Regions from separate parts of the Pararhizobium gei genome, predicted to be linked through region 1. Evidence: riboswitches for the same ligand, from Rfam matches in the RefSeq annotation. Region 1 holds a riboswitch; the other holds the start of a gene.

Region 1 (7,816 bases):
TTTGGTAAAATTCGCCGTCGTGGTTTCCTTGATCAGGTCGCCGGCAGGAACTGGCGCAGCGACCGGCGTGCTGCCGTAGCTTGCTGCCCCGGACATCTGGTTGCCGTAGGATACTGCGTAAGGGTTGTCACCGGCGCTCATCATCTCTCCTTGCGGACGATATTGGTCTGTCTGACTGTTTCCCGCCAAAGATCGTATGTCAGGCCGTCACTTTCAAGACAAGCGGTTCGTGTCCGGTCGCTTCGATAAAGCGCATCAGGTCTTTCGAGGCGATCGACGTCGTCGCATCGTTCGACAGCGGATGACAGTTGACGATCTCGTCCTTCATCAGGTCTTCATCGATGATGATCCTCACATTTCCACCCATATCGTTGATGACCCCGAAAGCCGTGACCGCGCCGGGGATGACGCCCAGATATTCCATCAGCTTCTCCGGCTTGCCAAAGGACACCTTGCTGGCCGCGCCGATGATCGTGTGCACGGTCTTCAGGTCCACGGTCGCATGCTCCTCGACGGTCAGAAGGAAATAATTGTCCTTCTTGTCTTTCACGAAGAGGTTCTTGGTATGCCCGCCGGGAATTTCGTCTCGCAGAGCGACCGATTCGGCGACCGTGAAGACGGGTTCATGGCGCTTGGTCGTGTGGGGTATGCCAAGGCTGTCGAGAAACTGGAACAGGTCCTCCTGTGTTTTCGGCGGCAGGCCGGCTGCTGGCATGTCGGTCATGGCGATTCCTTCCTTCTCATCTCCTTTTCCCTTACGGCGAAGGGCAGACAAGCGCAATATTCGTCATGCCACGCCCGGCAAAACGCCTTGTTTTCAGTGGCTTGCGCCTTGCTCTCCAAAATTTCTTCCATCCTGCGTCATTTCCCTGTTGCATTTGGGAAATGGCTGGGCCATATAGCGCCCGTCGCCACAACACAGCGAACTTCGGCCACCGACTACCCCAGGCCGTCGACAATGAGCGGGTGTAGCTCAGGGGTAGAGCACAACCTTGCCAAGGTTGGGGTCGGGCGTTCGAATCGCCTCACCCGCTCCATTTTCTTCAAAGATTTCATGCCACGCGTGCGAAGGGCTGGGTAGCCATGCTTGCTACACGATCAATATCGTAAACAGCCGCCTCTTGCGTCGAGCATCCTTCCATAGACCGGCTTCGCTGGGTCTATGGAAGGATCGTTCTTTGCCATAACCTCAGTTGCGGCTGAAGACATAGTCCGTTTCCTGCCGCAGGGTCTCTCCCGGGCGCAGCACGGCCTGCGGAAAATTCGCATGGTTGACCGCATCCGGCCAGATCTGCGTTTCCAGGCAGAAGCCGGCGAAAGGGCCATAGCGGCGGCCGTCGAGGCCTGGAACACCCACATTCACCTTGAAGCCGGTATAGAACTGGACCCCGGGCTCCGTCGTGCGAACTTCCAGCGATACCCCGGAATTCACACTGCGGACCAGCGCCACCGATTGTTTCGGACCACGTGCATCCGCAAGGCAGAAATTATGGTCATAGCCGATCCTGTCCCCTTCCATCTGACGGCGAAGCGGCGTCATGGCGCGCAGATCGAAGACCGTACCGTCAACCGGGCGGATCTCACCTGTGGGAACCTGCCGTTCATCCGTCGGCAGATAGTGGCTGGCGGCAATCATGGCGTCGTGGCCCAGCGCATCGGCCGTGCCATCGAGGTTGAAATAGCTGTGCTGGCAGACATTGCAGATGGTGGCGCGGTCAGCAGTGCTTTCGTAAGCGACAGCAAGGACGCCGCCCTCAAAAAGCGTGTAGGTACAGGTTATGGTGCAATTGCCAGGATAGCCGGCGCGGCCATCGGGATCGACGATCTGAAGCACGACCCGGTCTTGCGCCTGTTCGACGACGCTCCATAAACGCTTGGCAATGCCATCGCTACCGCCGTGCAGATGAGTGACGCCCTTTTCATTGAGTTCCAGTTGAAAGGTTTCACCGTCGATTGCGAAGCGTCCGCCGCCGATGCGATTCGCATTGCGGCCGGGCGTCGCGCCGAAATAAGGGGAGTGGGCGAGATAGTCGGCCAGATTTTCGAAACCGAGGACGAGGGGAGCCTTGTGACCATCAAGGCGCAGATCCTGGATCACCGAGCCCCATGTGAGAATATGAGCCGTCAGCCCGCCGCCTTGTAAGACAAGACGGTGCACCGGTTCGCCGGATGGCAGGTGGCCAAAGATCTCATTTTCTATCTGCACGGCGTTTTCCTCCACTGCCCTGTTGCGGGCGGCAAACTGCTTCATTTCCGGCAGGGCGGCAACTGTAAAGTCATTGAGACCGCACCGGCGTTTTCACGACGGCCGACGGTTCGGTCACTGCCTGTCTTTTCCGATATCGGCAAGATCGAAGGACGTCGTCTGATAGATATCGTTGATCCAGTTTCCGAACAGCAGATGCGCGTGGCTGCGCCAGCGATTTTGCGGCGTCAGCGTGGGATCGTTGTGCGGGAAATGATTATGCGGCATCTTGATCGGCACGCCCGCATCGACATCGCGGAAATATTCGTCTGAAAGCGACGTCGAATCATATTCCACATGGTTGAAGACATAGAGGCGGTTGCCGGCTTTTTCATGCACGAAGCAAATACCCATCTCGTCGGATTCCATCAGAATTTCGAGCCCCGGCACCGCCTCGATATCGGCGCGCCGCACCTCGGTCCAGCGTGACACCGGAATCTGGAAATCGTCTGAAAAGCCGCTGAGATAGGGCGAGGCCGGATTGAGGTTGTGGTGACGGTAGACGCCAAAAGCTTTTTCCTTCAGCGTGTATTTCGGCACCTTGTGGAAATGATAGATCGCGGCCATCGCGCCCCAGCAAATGTTCAGCGTCGAATGGACATTGGTGTGCGTCCAATCGAGAATCTGCTGCATCTCGCTCCAGTAGGTCACGTCTTCGTAATCCATCGTTTCCACAGGGGCGCCGGTGATGATCAGGCCATCGAACTTGCGGTGCCGCACTTCTTCCCATGTGTCGTAGAAGGCGAGCAGATGCTCCTCCGGCGTGTTCTTCGCCTTGTGTCCTCCGATACGGATCAGCGACAGCTCGACCTGCAGCGGCGAAGCGCCGACGAGGCGCGCCATCTGGATCTCGGTCTTGATCTTGTTCGGCATGAGATTGAGCAGTCCGATCTGCAATGGCCTGATATCCTGACGGATGGCCACCGTTTCGGTCATCACCCGCACCCCTTCCTTGACGAGGGTTTCATAGGCGGGCAGCGTATCGGGGATCTTGATGGGCATGGGCAACACTCGGATCTGGCGGACCAGCCGGCATGAAAAAACCGGCAACGACGACAATCGCTACCGGCCCGCTGCTTGCGCATGCACGGCCCTTTAGCGACTTATTTAACGTGGCTGCAAGCCGGCCGGCCAAATCACCACGACTGCGGATATAACGCCGCAGACGACGGAAATCAATGGCGGCGTGCCCGGCTCCGCCCAACGCCCGCCCTGACCTCGCAGGCGCGTTTCAGGCAAGGGAACGCGGCGTCACGAACCGTTCGAGATAACCACTGCCGGCGGCAAGGTCATTCCATCCTTCAATATCGAAGTCGATGACGGCAAGGCCTGCTGTCGGGAACTTCTCCTTGATAAGGTATATCGCGCCGGCTTCGCCGCCTCCGGCCAGCATGGCCGCAGCATCCTCCATGCCCGGATTGTGGCCGACGACCAGCAAGGTCCGGCAGGAAGCTTCCACGGAACGGATCGCATCGACAATCGTCTCTGCTGGAACCTCGTAAAGTTTTGTTTCCGTTCGCTCGGCCATATCCGCCGGCAGTTCATCCCGCACCAGGTCCCAGGTCTGCTGCGCTCGCGTCGCTGGAGAGACGAGCACGAGGTCTGGAATAAGTGTCTCGTGTTCCATATAGGCGCCAATGACGGGCGCCGCCCTGCGGCCACGCTCCGAGAGAGGCCGCGCCTCGTCAGCGACGCCTTCCGGCCACGCGGATTTGCCGTGACGCAGAAGGATAAGACGATGTTTCGATTTTCTGGATTCTTTGGTCATTCGCTTCCTCCACCCTCCCCCTCAAGGGGAGGGTGGACGTCTCACTTCCACTCGCGGATATCGACGAAATGCCCCGACACCGCGGCGGCAGCAGCCATGGCAGGCGACACCAGATGGGTGCGGCCCTTGAAACCCTGACGGCCTTCGAAGTTGCGGTTGGACGTGGAGGCGCAGCGCTCGCCCGGCTTCAGGCGGTCGTCGTTCATGGCAAGGCACATGGAGCAGCCCGGCTCGCGCCAGTCGAAGCCGGCCGCCTTGAAGATGACGTCGAGACCTTCGGCTTCCGCCTGTTCCTTGACGAGGCCAGAGCCCGGAACGATCATCGCGGACACCGTGGATGCGACCGTGCGGCCCTCGACCACCTTGGCGACTTCGCGCAGATCCTCGATGCGGCCATTGGTGCAGGAGCCGATGAAGACGCGATCGATAGCGATGTCGGTGATCTTCGTGCCCGGCTTCAGCCCCATGTAATCGAGCGCCCGCCACTTCGACGTGCGCTTGTTCTCGTCCTGGATCTCGTCCGGGTTGGGTACGGTGCCCTGAACCGAGATGACATCTTCAGGCGAGGAGCCCCAGGAGACGATGGGCGGCAGATCGGCGGCGTTCAGCACGACGACACGGTCGTAATGGGCGCCTTCGTCGGTCTGCAGCGTCTTCCAGTAAGCGATCGCCTGTTCCAGCGCCTCGCCGGTCGGCGCCCGCGGCTTGCCCTTGATGTATTCGAAGGTCTTTTCGTCCGGTGCGATCAGGCCGGCGCGGGCACCGCCTTCGATCGTCATGTTGCAGACGGTCATGCGGCCTTCCATCGACAAGGCGCGGATGGCCTCGCCGGCAAACTCGATGACATGGCCGGTGCCGCCGGCCGTGCCGATCTCGCCGATGATGGCGAGAATGATGTCCTTGGCCGTGACATGCTCCGGCAGAACGCCATCGACACGCACCAGCATGTTCTTGGCCTTCTTCTGGATCAGCGTCTGGGTGGCGAGCACATGCTCGACCTCGGACGTGCCGATGCCATGCGCCAGTGCACCGAAGGCCCCATGCGTCGAGGTGTGGCTGTCGCCGCAGACGATGGTCATCCCCGGCAGCGTGAAGCCCTGTTCCGGCCCGACGATATGGACGATGCCTTGGCGGATATCGCTGGCCGAATAATATTCGACGCCGAAATCGGCCGCGTTCTGGGCGAGCGCCTCGACCTGAATGCGGCTTTCCTCGTTCTTGATGCCGAGATGGCGATCCGGCGAGGTCGGCACGTTGTGATCAACAACGGCCAGCGTTTTTTGCGGAGCGCGCACCTGACGGTTGGTCAGGCGCAGGCCTTCGAACGCCTGTGGGCTCGTCACTTCGTGAACGAGATGGCGATCGATGTAGAGAAGACAGGTTCCGTCGTCCTGTTGATCGACCAGATGGTCGTCCCAGATTTTATCATAGAGAGTCCGCGGTGCGCTCATGGCTGTGCATCCATTTGAAGTACCAATGTGAAGAAAAATATCCGGCAAATTCGCCGCAACTGGTCAGGAGCAAGTCCCGACAGTCAGATAAGTCGGCTGCTCAGCGCGCCTGAAACGCGCGCGAAAAACCGTGCCGGCAGACGCTTGTGATCCTGCAGCACGACGATTTTCTGCTCGTGACATCCGAATTTGGATTCCATAGTGGCGGATATAGCAGTTTTGTGACCAACCGGCAATATCGGCCAGAGAGACAGACGCGCGTCCCAGCCTGCTCGAAATGCCCTGCCGATGTGGCTTGCCTGCCGTGTGCCCTCGAAAAGCGCAACGGGCTTGCGGAATGAACGCGGCGTTGATCAGAGCGCATCACGCTTGGTGCGCAAATTGGCAACGACGCGCCGGTTCTGTACCTTGCACGAGCGATCGGCGCAGTCACGGACTTCCCGGTCCTTGCCATAGCCCTTGGCCCACATGCGCTGGGGATCGACGCCCCTTGTAACCAGATAGGCCATGACCGCACCGGCGCGCTTCTGTGACAGCGCCACCATCTGGGCATCGGACCCGGAATCGTCAGCAAACCCCTGCAGCTTGAGAAGCCAGCCCGGATTGTTGTTCAGCCATGCGGCCTGATTGTCCAACGTTACCAGGGCGACCGAATCGAGTTTGGCGGAGTCCTCCGAGAAATAGATCCGCCGGCCGACATTGAGGATGAACTCCTCTTCGCTGCCGGTCTTCACAGTCTCGAAGCCGGGTGCCGGATCGTTGGTCTGACCGGTCATCGGCACGGCGGCAGGCTCTTCCACGGAGGCAATGTCAGTGGTGCTGCAGGCAGCGAGCGCGAGCAGCATGGCTGCGGCACCAAGACGAGCAACGTATCCGGTCATAGCAGACATCAATGGAAATTCCTCATTCGACCGATGTCGCTTCGCTGACCTCGGCGGATGGAGCCTGGTCGGCGATATGCGGTAGAACCTGTACAGCGGTCCCGATCGGGCAGCGCTGGTAAAGATCGATGGCGTCTTCGTTGAACATGCGGATACAGCCGCTGGAAGCGTCCTTGCCGATGCTCCCCGGCTCCAGAGTGCCGTGGAACCGATAGCCGGTATCGACGCCGTCTCGCAGCAGGTACATCGCGCGCGGCCCAAGCGGGTTCTTCGGCGAGCCTCCGTCCACATATTCGGGCAGTTCCGGATGGCGCTTGCGCATTTCCGGCGGTGGCGTCCAGCGCGGCCAGAGCGATTTGCGATCGATCGTGGCGCGACCGAACCATTTGAAGCCCTCGCGGCCAACGCCGACGCCATAGCGGATGGCCGTCTTGTTCTCCATGATCAAATAGAGAAAATGGTTCCTGGTATCGACGACGACCGTACCGATCGGCTCGCTGCTGAAATATTTGACGACTTGGCGACGCCAGCGCTTGTCGATCCTGGCGAAGTTGGTCGCCTTGAACGTAACGCCATTGTCGACGGCCGTGCCGTCAAAGTAAGACGGCGTCGCAGAAAATGCCGGTGCCTGAACCATGCCCGCGCCAAGCAAAGCCAAACCCCCACGCAAAATATCCCTGCGAGTCCCCACCATCGGCAATATCCCCTGAGCCAGAAAGCAAATATGAGTAAATCAGAATTTTCGTTCGCCACAACAGAAAACTTCGCGCTCCAATCAACTCATGCCCTCTCCCCCCGCCGCAGCCTTTGCTCCAGCCGCCTTAGCGCCAGCGACAGGCCAACCGTCAGGATCAGGTAGATATAGGCGACGATCGAATAGGTCTCGAAGAACCGGAACGAGCCCGACGCATAGATCTTGCCCATTTGCGTGATATCGGCGACACCGAGCACCGAGACCAGCGACGAGTCCTTCACCATCGCCACGAAATCATTGCCAAGCGGCGGCAGGATGACGCGGATCGCCTGCGGGAAGACCACAAGCCGGAACCGCTGGATGCGCGACAGGCCGAGCGCCTTGGCGGCCTCTATCTGCCCTTTGTCAACCGACAGGATGCCGGCCCGAAAGACCTCTGCGATAAAGGCGGAATAACCGATGGAAAGCGCGATGACCGCCCGCCACATCAAGGACAGGTCGCGCACCAGAACCGGCTCCATCGAACCGGCTGAAATGAGTGGTGACAAGACGAAATTGATCAGCGCCACCAGCGCCGGCGCGCCGACGAAGGCGATGTAGAAAAGAAGCACGAGGATCGGGATGCCGCGGATGACTTCGGTATAAAACCGCGCGATCTGCCGGAGCGCCGTGCGCTCCGACAAGGCCATCAGTGCAATGCCGAGACCGAGCGCCGTGGCGAAGAAAAAGCCGAGCAGCGTGACGAGGACGGTAATGCCGATACCGGCGGAGACGATC
Region 2 (7,816 bases), 1.3 Mb from region 1:
ATGGTATCGTCATTGGTTGCTGCATCGAGCGTTGTGTTGAAAAAATAGGTGTCATCGCCCTGCCCGCCGATGAGCGTGTCCTTCCCCCGCCCGCCGTTCAGCGTATTTGCACCCGTATTTCCGATCAGCGACTGTCCAAACGCATTGCCGGTCAGATTAAGCGCCGCAGAACCCGTACTTGCAAGCAGCCGCAGCGTTTCGATCTCCTGGCCGATCGCAAGCGCGTAGCTGACGGCCGTTTGCACGGTATCGGCACCCTGCCCGATCAATTCGAGCACCGTGTCCCCGATATTGTCGATCTGATAGACATCGTTGCCGCCGAGACCTTGAAGCGTATCAGCGCCGGCCTTGCCATCGAGGATATTGGCGCCGGCATTGCCGATCAACGTCTGTCCGAAGGTATTGCCGGTCAGATTGAGCGCCGTCGAGCCCGTACTGCCGAGCAGCCGCAACGTCTCGATTTCCTGACCGGCAGCAAGCGTATAACTCACTGCTGTCTGCACAGTGTCGGCCCCCTGTCCGGCCGACTCCATTACAATGTCGCCCGCATTGTCTATCTGATAGATATCATTGCCGCCGAGACCTTGAAGCGTGTCGGCTCCGGCTTTGCCATCGAGAATATTGGCTCCGGCATTTCCGATGAGCGTGTTGACGAACTCGTTGCCGGTCAGATTGAGTGCCGTTGAACCCGTGCTTCCGAGGAGCCGTAGCGTCTCGATCTCCTGCCCGGCTGCGAGAGTATAACTCACCGTTGTCTGGACCGTATCGGAGCCCTGTCCTCCCGCCTCAAAAACCTCATCCGACGCGTTATCGACTTGGTAGATATCGTTGCCGCCGAGCCCCTGAAGCGTGTCGGCCCCGGCCTTGCCATCGAGAATATTGGCTCCGGCATTGCCGACCAACAGGTTGCCCAGGGTGTTCCCCGAACCGTTGATGTTTGCGGAACCGAGAAGCGTCAGCTTTTCGACATTCACACTGAGTGTTCGCGTGACAGACGACCTGATCTCGTCGATGCCCGCTCCGGTCGTCTCGGTAACCACGTCTCCCGCATCGTCCACGACATAGATGTCGTTGCCCGCGCCGCCGAACATGACATCCGCGCCGCTACCGCCGTTCAGCGTATCATTCCCGAATCCTGCGGTCGTTGAATCGACGGGGAGCGGTAGGACAATACCCAGCGTGTAGGCCGTTCCGACAGGAATCACGGCCCCCGGGGGACCTCCGCTGCCAACACCGCTATAGACACCGACTTTGACGAAATATGTGCCTGGTGTCGTGACGGTGTAGGAAATGAAGCTTTTCCAATCCACATTCTGCGTGGTGCTGTCACCTGCATCGGTAGAGGAATCCTCGTTAAAAGCAATGCGCGTTCCTGTCGCGTCGTAAAGCTCGATAAAGCTGTCCATCGATCCATCGATATCGAGCGTGATCTGGCCGGCCCTGGTCACGTTAAAGGCAAACCAGTCGAAACTGCCGTCTCCCGTTGCACTTATCTTCACGCTTGGATTGACGTCGGAGTGCTCGATATCGACGTCGGCGCGATAGCCGATTGCGGCGGTAATATCGCGTGCCGTCTCGCGCGTACTGTTAGTGGGATCCTGGTTTTCAGTGAAAAGCCCGGTACCGGAATAGTTGACTGCAGGCGTCCTGAAATCCCCATAAAGTGTGTCGGTCCCCGCCCCGCCCAAAAGATTGTCGGATCCCGCCTGACCAACGAGAATGTCATTGCCATCGTTTCCGGACAGTTCGTTGGCGGCCGCGTTGCCGCCGATGTCGTCATTCGCACTACCGCCTTCAGCGTTTTCGATCAGGGAGCGCACATCGCCATCATACTGCAAGGCATTGTAGACATTGCCATTGGCATAAGCGCCTTCGCCGAGATTGGCCCGCTGTACCTGCGAAACCAGCGACCAGGCTCCTGGCGCCAAGTCTATGAAGCTGTTTTCCGTATAGGTCGAGAAGTCGTAGGTGTCCCTGCCTTCGCCGTCCCAGATCGTCAGATACACACGGTTGGCAGCGCCGCCAATGCCGCCGCCCGGTGCGCCCTGACCGACACCGTTCACGAACATTTCCCCGGTCGTTCCAGACCAAGTATAGACAGTATCGGAAGAATTTGTCGTAAAATCAGCGCCATAGAGATGCTGCAAAGCGGCGATGTCGTACATCATCAAGGTTTGGGAGTAACCGTAGGTTTCATTCGAAGAGCCTCCAAAGAGCGGGTCTCCAATATATGCCCGGTATGACATTACGGAGAATTCAGTGGAATCGCGGTCATGGGGGATGGCGAACTGAAATCCCGGAATACTTGTCCCGGCATTATGCCCGTGACTGAGACCGACGGCATGGCCGAGCTCGTGTATGTGCGTCATCCATGAATAGGTTCCGACCTCCGGTGTGCGGTAGGATGCGTAGTCATCGCCGAACCAGACATCGCCGCCGGACGACCTTTGATCAAGTTCGGGGAAATCGGCGACGCGCGCTGTCGACAGGTTGCTCCCGTCGAATGTGTTGGTTTGCGCAATCGTGACGTCGGACGCACCGAACGGATCCGCAGCAAGCGATATATCAAGATTTGCAACCTGCTCGAAGGAGCCGTAGGTGAACAAAGCCGTGCCGCTGGCCACGTTTCCTTCAAGAATGGATTGAATAGCATTCTGTTGGGTCGCGCTGATCTGCTGAAATCCGCCGATCGTATGCGAATAACTTGGACCGAAGTCGGAAATATTATCGGCGAAACTATAGGTAATAGGTCCGCCCCATTGCGTGCCGTACAACACGCCATCGATATATTCATCGCCTGTCGGCGTTGCACTGACAACTGTGGTCATATTCCCCCCTCGATCTTAAATTATCTGCTTCTGAGCTGAAACTTCAATATCAGCCAGGCCAAAATGGAAAAACTTGAACAATGGTATTGAACACCACCAAACTATCACGAAATCCCGGAAATTCGACTCTAAAATTTTTTGGCCGTACTCAAATTTTTGACCTCAACACTATAAGTCTGTCATACTTTTCTGGAAAAAGGGAATTGAAATGAGAACAATGTCGCATCATTTAGCCCTTCGCTGTGCTGTATTGGTCGGCATCGCGATTTTGACGATCTGCAATGATGCTCCATCATTTGCATCGGCAGCCGGAAAGTCTGCCGTTTTGCCTGCGCGGGACGGGGATATTGCCGTTGAGGAAGAATTCCGCGCTGCGATGGAAAGCGGAAACGCGAACGCGCTCCGGCTCTTTCTTGCGCGTCACCCCAATCACAGGCTGGCGAGCTCAGCTCGGGAAAAGCTTCGGACAGGAAGCGGCAAATAGCGCCAGTACGGGCCGAATTCGCCACGGCCAGGTGAGCTAATCATCAGCAACCAAACAGGCCATACAAAGGCTGGAGCGGGTAGCGGGAATCGAACCCGCACATTTAGCTTGGGAAGCTAATACGCTACCACTACATCATACCCGCAACGAGCTGACGTTTCCATCAAGCTGCCTCGACTGTCAAGGCAAGATGCAATCGCAAATCCTACTCAGCGCGGAAATGCTTGGAAAGCTTCAGTCCCTGCGCCTGGTAGTTGGAACCGAGGCTGAGACCATACAGCCCCTCGGGCCGTTCCAGCATATGCTCGTAAACCAGCCGTCCGACGATCTGGCCATGCTCCAGGATGAAGGGAACCTCATGGCTGCGCACCTCGAGCACGGCCCGGCTGCCCTTGCCACCGGCCGAAGCGTGGCCGAAGCCGGGATCGAAGAAGCCGGCGTAGTGCACGCGGAACTCGCCGACCAGCGGATCGAACGGCGTCATCTCGGCGGCGTAGAGCGGAGGGACATGCACGGCCTCACGCGAGACGAGAATGTAGAATTCGTCGGGATCAAGAATCAGCTCGTCTGCACCCCGGCTGTACAGCGGCTCCCAGAAATCGAAAATTCCGTGCTCGGCCTTCTTATCGACATCGACGACGGCTGTGTGGTGCTTGCCACGATAGCCGATAAGTCCATCCGCACCGGTTCCCTTCAGATCGATGGACAGCGCAATGCCGGCACCGGAAACATTCGGCGTTTCGCTTGCGACCAGGACATCGCTTTCATGCAGCAACAGGACTTCGGCCTCGCTCAACAGGGCATGGCCGATGCGAAAGCGGATCTGCGACAGGCGCGAGCCACGCCGGACGATCACCGGAAAGGTGCGCGGGCTGATTTCGAGATAGAGCGGACCGCAATAGCCTACCGGGATCTTGTCGAATTCCTGCGCGCGGTCGGTGATGACGCGGGTGAAGATGTCGAGGCGGCCGGTGGAACTTTTCGGGTTGGCCGAGGCCGACATGCCGGGTGGGAGATCAAGGCTTTCCATCAACGGTACGATGTAGACACAACCGGTTTCGAGCACCGCGCCTTCGGAGAGATCGATGACGTGTAATTTCAACCGGTCGAGTTTGTCGGAAACAAGATGGCTGGGACCGGGAAGGAAGCTGGCGCGCACACGAAATGCCTTCGAGCCCAGGCGCAGATCAAGGCTTGCCGGCTGGATCTGATCGCTGTCCAGTCTGGCTTCGCTTTTCAATCGCGCCATCTCAAACAGCGCGCCGATCGCGCGATCGGCCAGAATGCCGGTTTGCCTCGTCATTCCCATCTTCCTTTTTGCCGCAGCCGATGTATCATTGAACCGGATTGTCCCTGTGACATATCTTCTTGCCCCAGGGAATTGACGCAAGCGCACCTTATAAGTAAATACTGACTTATCCCGTGGTGATTTGGCCGGTCGGCTTGCAGCCACGTTAAACAAATAGCTAAAAAGGCCGGGTTTGAAACCGGCTTGCTTTTCGCGGCCGGTTTTTTTGTGTTGAGAGAGACGGAAATGAGCAAAAATTGGCGCCCCGCGACCCAGCTCGTCCATGGTGGCACGACCCGTTCGAACCATGGTGAAACCTCCGAAGCCATATTCATGACGCAGGGCTTCGTCTACGACAGCTCGGAAGCCGCCGAAGCCCGCTTCAAGGGCGAGACCGACGGTTTCATTTATGCCCGGTACGGCAGCCCCACCAACGACATGTTCGAGCAGCGCATGTGCATGCTGGAAGGCGCGGAAGATGCGCGCGCGACGGCGTCCGGCATGGCGGCGGTGTCCGCGGCGATCCTCTGCCAGTTGAGGGCCGGCGACCATATCGTTGCTGCACGCGCCCTGTTCGGCTCCTGCCGCTGGGTGGTCGAGACGCTGGCGCCGAAATATGGCATCGAATTCACGCTGATCGATGGACGCTTCCTCGAAAACTGGGAAAAGGCCGTCAAACCGAATACCAAGGTTTTCTTTCTCGAAAGCCCGACCAACCCGACGCTCGAAGTTGTCGATATCGAAGGCGTGGCAAAAATCGCGAATGCTATTGGCGTCAAGGTCATCGTCGACAATGTCTTTGCCACGCCGCTGATGCAAAAGCCTTTGGAACTCGGTGCGCATATCGTCGTCTATTCCGCGACCAAGCATATCGACGGCCAGGGTCGTTGCCTCGGTGGCGTTATCCTGTCCGACAAGGAATGGATCAACGAGCATCTGCACGACTATTTCCGCCATACGGGACCGGCTCTTTCGCCCTTCAACGCCTGGACGCTGCTGAAGGGTATCGAAACGCTGCCCTTGCGCGTGCGCCAGCAAAGCGAGAATGCGGCGCGTATCGCCGATTTTCTCGCCGATCGGAAAGAGATTGCAAAGGTGATCTATCCGGGGCGCAAGGACCATCCGCAGGCCGATATCATCGCGCGCCAGATGAAGGGCGGCTCTACGCTGGTTTGTTTCGAGCTGAAAGGCGGCAAGGATGCTGCTTTCAAGCTGCAGAACGCGCTGGACACTGTTCTGATCTCCAACAATCTCGGCGACTCGAAAAGCCTCATCACACACCCCGCAACGACCACGCACAAGAACCTCACGGATGAAGCGCGTGCCGAACTTGGCATTTCTCCCGGCACCGTGCGTTTTTCCGCGGGCATCGAAGACAGCGAAGATCTGATCGAGGATTTTGCACGGGCATTGGATGCTGCTCACGCCTGAGGCCATGCTTTTCAACAGGCCCGCGCCAACAGGGCGGGCTTGTTGCGACAGCGATGAGAGACACTGCTCATCAGGGTGACAGTCGTTACATTGTCTGTCCTTTATTTGTACAGGACAAGCCGCCGTTATTCTTCAAGAAACCATCTCGCTCTATACTGCGGGCCTTGGACTTGAAGGGACTTGCAAATGTATCGCGCGCTGACCCGCGACATAGAGGTAACGGTCGAACCTTATTACCTGGAGGAGCAGTCCGATCCGGACGACAGCCGCTATGTCTGGGGCTACCGCATCCTGATATCCAATTTCTCGAAGCAAACGGTGCGACTGATGACGCGCTACTGGCACATTACCGACGAAAATGGTCAGGTGGATGAAGTCAACGGTCCCGGCGTGATCGGCGAGCAGCCGGTGCTCAGTCCGGGCGACACATACGAGTATTCGTCCGGCTGCCCGCTCGACACGCCGTCCGGCGTGATGTTCGGGCATTATTCGATGGAGACGGTGGAAGGCGAGACGTTCCTTGTGGACATTCCCGCCTTCTCGCTCGATTCTCCAGGTCAGGCGCGCACGCTGAACTGAGGTTCCGGTTTTTACTGCGGACGTACTTCCGTTGCTTCGAAACGGTAAGTCGTCGAGCAGAACTCGCAAGTCACCGACACCTTCCCATCCTCGGCCGCATGATCGAGGTCCTCCTGGCTAAGGCTTGCCAGGACATCGCGCAGTCTTTCCCGCGAACAACTGCACTTGTCGTAGACTGCCTGTGGTGGATAGACCTTGACGCCCCGTTCGTGGAACAGCCTGTAGAGAAGCCGCTCGGTTCCAACCGTCGGATCGGTCAATTCGTCGGCATCGATGGTCTGAACCATGACGCTAGCCTCGCCCCACAGATCATCCACCTCGAAAGAGTCATCGTCTTCGTCGCCATCGCCACCGGGAAGATCGGCCTGGCGCATGCGTTCTGCCGCCTCCGGCAGAAACTGCGCGACCATGCCGCCGGCGCGCCAGCGATGACGCGGCTTGCCGTCCTCGTCGCGATCCAGCAACTCGGCGACACCGAGGCGCACCTTGGTGGGGATCTGTTCCGACTGGCGGAAATAGACACCGGCGATTTCTTCAAGCGAAGCGCCGTCCAGCGGCACGATGCCCTGATAACGCTGCATATGCTCACCCTGGTCGATGGTGAAGGCGAGGATCCCCTCTCCCAAAAGATCCGACGGCTTGGTTAGGCCGTTCCGCTCGGCAAGAGACAGGGCTTCCTCGTCGTAACGGGCATAGGCGCGCACTCTATCCGGCGTCGCGAAATCGGCGACGACCAGATCGACCGGGCCACTGCTCTTGGTCTGGATGATGAGCTTGCCCTCGAATTTCAGCGACGTGCCGAGCAAAACCGTCAGAACCACCGTTTCGGCAACGAGACGGGCGACCGGCAGCGGGTAATTGTGACGTTCAAGAATGGCGTCGAGCATCGGCCCCAGTTGCACGGCACGCCCCCGCACGTCGAGGCCCTCCACCTGGAAAGGCACGACGTGGTCGTCACCGGCGAAGTCGAACTGGCCGAGGCCGGGTATGGTATCCGTCATCATTCTTCTCCTTTGGCCCCGTCATCGCTCCACCGCCGGTCAAGAGCCGTGCGGACAGCGCTATCGATTGTTCTTATTGATCCCGTGCCGAGCCGATTTGTCCAGTTCGTAGACGGAAAAAGACCCAACAGCACAGAAAGGCTCGCCGCGCACGGCGCATGACCACAAGCCCTGTCAACGAAAACGACCCGCAAAAGAGGGGCTC

What was found. A riboswitch is a leader RNA that binds a small molecule or an ion and turns the genes downstream of it on or off. The one in region 1 is predicted to bind S-adenosylmethionine.
Region 2: another riboswitch for S-adenosylmethionine. It lies ahead of PY308_RS03785 (O-succinylhomoserine sulfhydrylase); the one in region 1 lies ahead of metA (homoserine O-acetyltransferase MetA).

Annotation. Positions count from the first base shown of each region.
Region 1 is NZ_CP119409.1:3,929,522-3,937,337, forward strand. Features, by position in the region: gene trxA (thioredoxin) at 1-141, opposite strand, end outside; gene PY308_RS19035 (prolyl-tRNA synthetase associated domain-containing protein) at 200-724, opposite strand; tRNA gene PY308_RS19040 (tRNA-Gly) at 963-1,037, shown strand; gene PY308_RS19045 (aldose epimerase family protein) at 1,190-2,251, opposite strand; gene metA (homoserine O-acetyltransferase MetA) at 2,321-3,247, opposite strand; SAM riboswitch at 3,321-3,398, opposite strand; gene PY308_RS19055 (SixA phosphatase family protein) at 3,477-4,013, opposite strand; gene leuC (3-isopropylmalate dehydratase large subunit) at 4,055-5,464, opposite strand; gene PY308_RS19065 (OmpA family protein) at 5,818-6,354, opposite strand; gene PY308_RS19070 (L,D-transpeptidase) at 6,368-7,039, opposite strand; gene PY308_RS19075 (amino acid ABC transporter permease) at 7,126-7,816, opposite strand, start outside.
Region 2 is NZ_CP119409.1:804,432-812,247, reverse strand. Features, by position in the region: gene PY308_RS03800 (M10 family metallopeptidase C-terminal domain-containing protein) at 1-2,828, opposite strand, end outside; tRNA gene PY308_RS03795 (tRNA-Gly) at 3,384-3,457, opposite strand; gene PY308_RS03790 (2'-deoxycytidine 5'-triphosphate deaminase) at 3,518-4,615, opposite strand; SAM riboswitch at 4,725-4,803, shown strand; gene PY308_RS03785 (O-succinylhomoserine sulfhydrylase) at 4,847-6,031, shown strand; gene apaG (Co2+/Mg2+ efflux protein ApaG) at 6,218-6,610, shown strand; gene PY308_RS03775 (Hsp33 family molecular chaperone) at 6,622-7,611, opposite strand.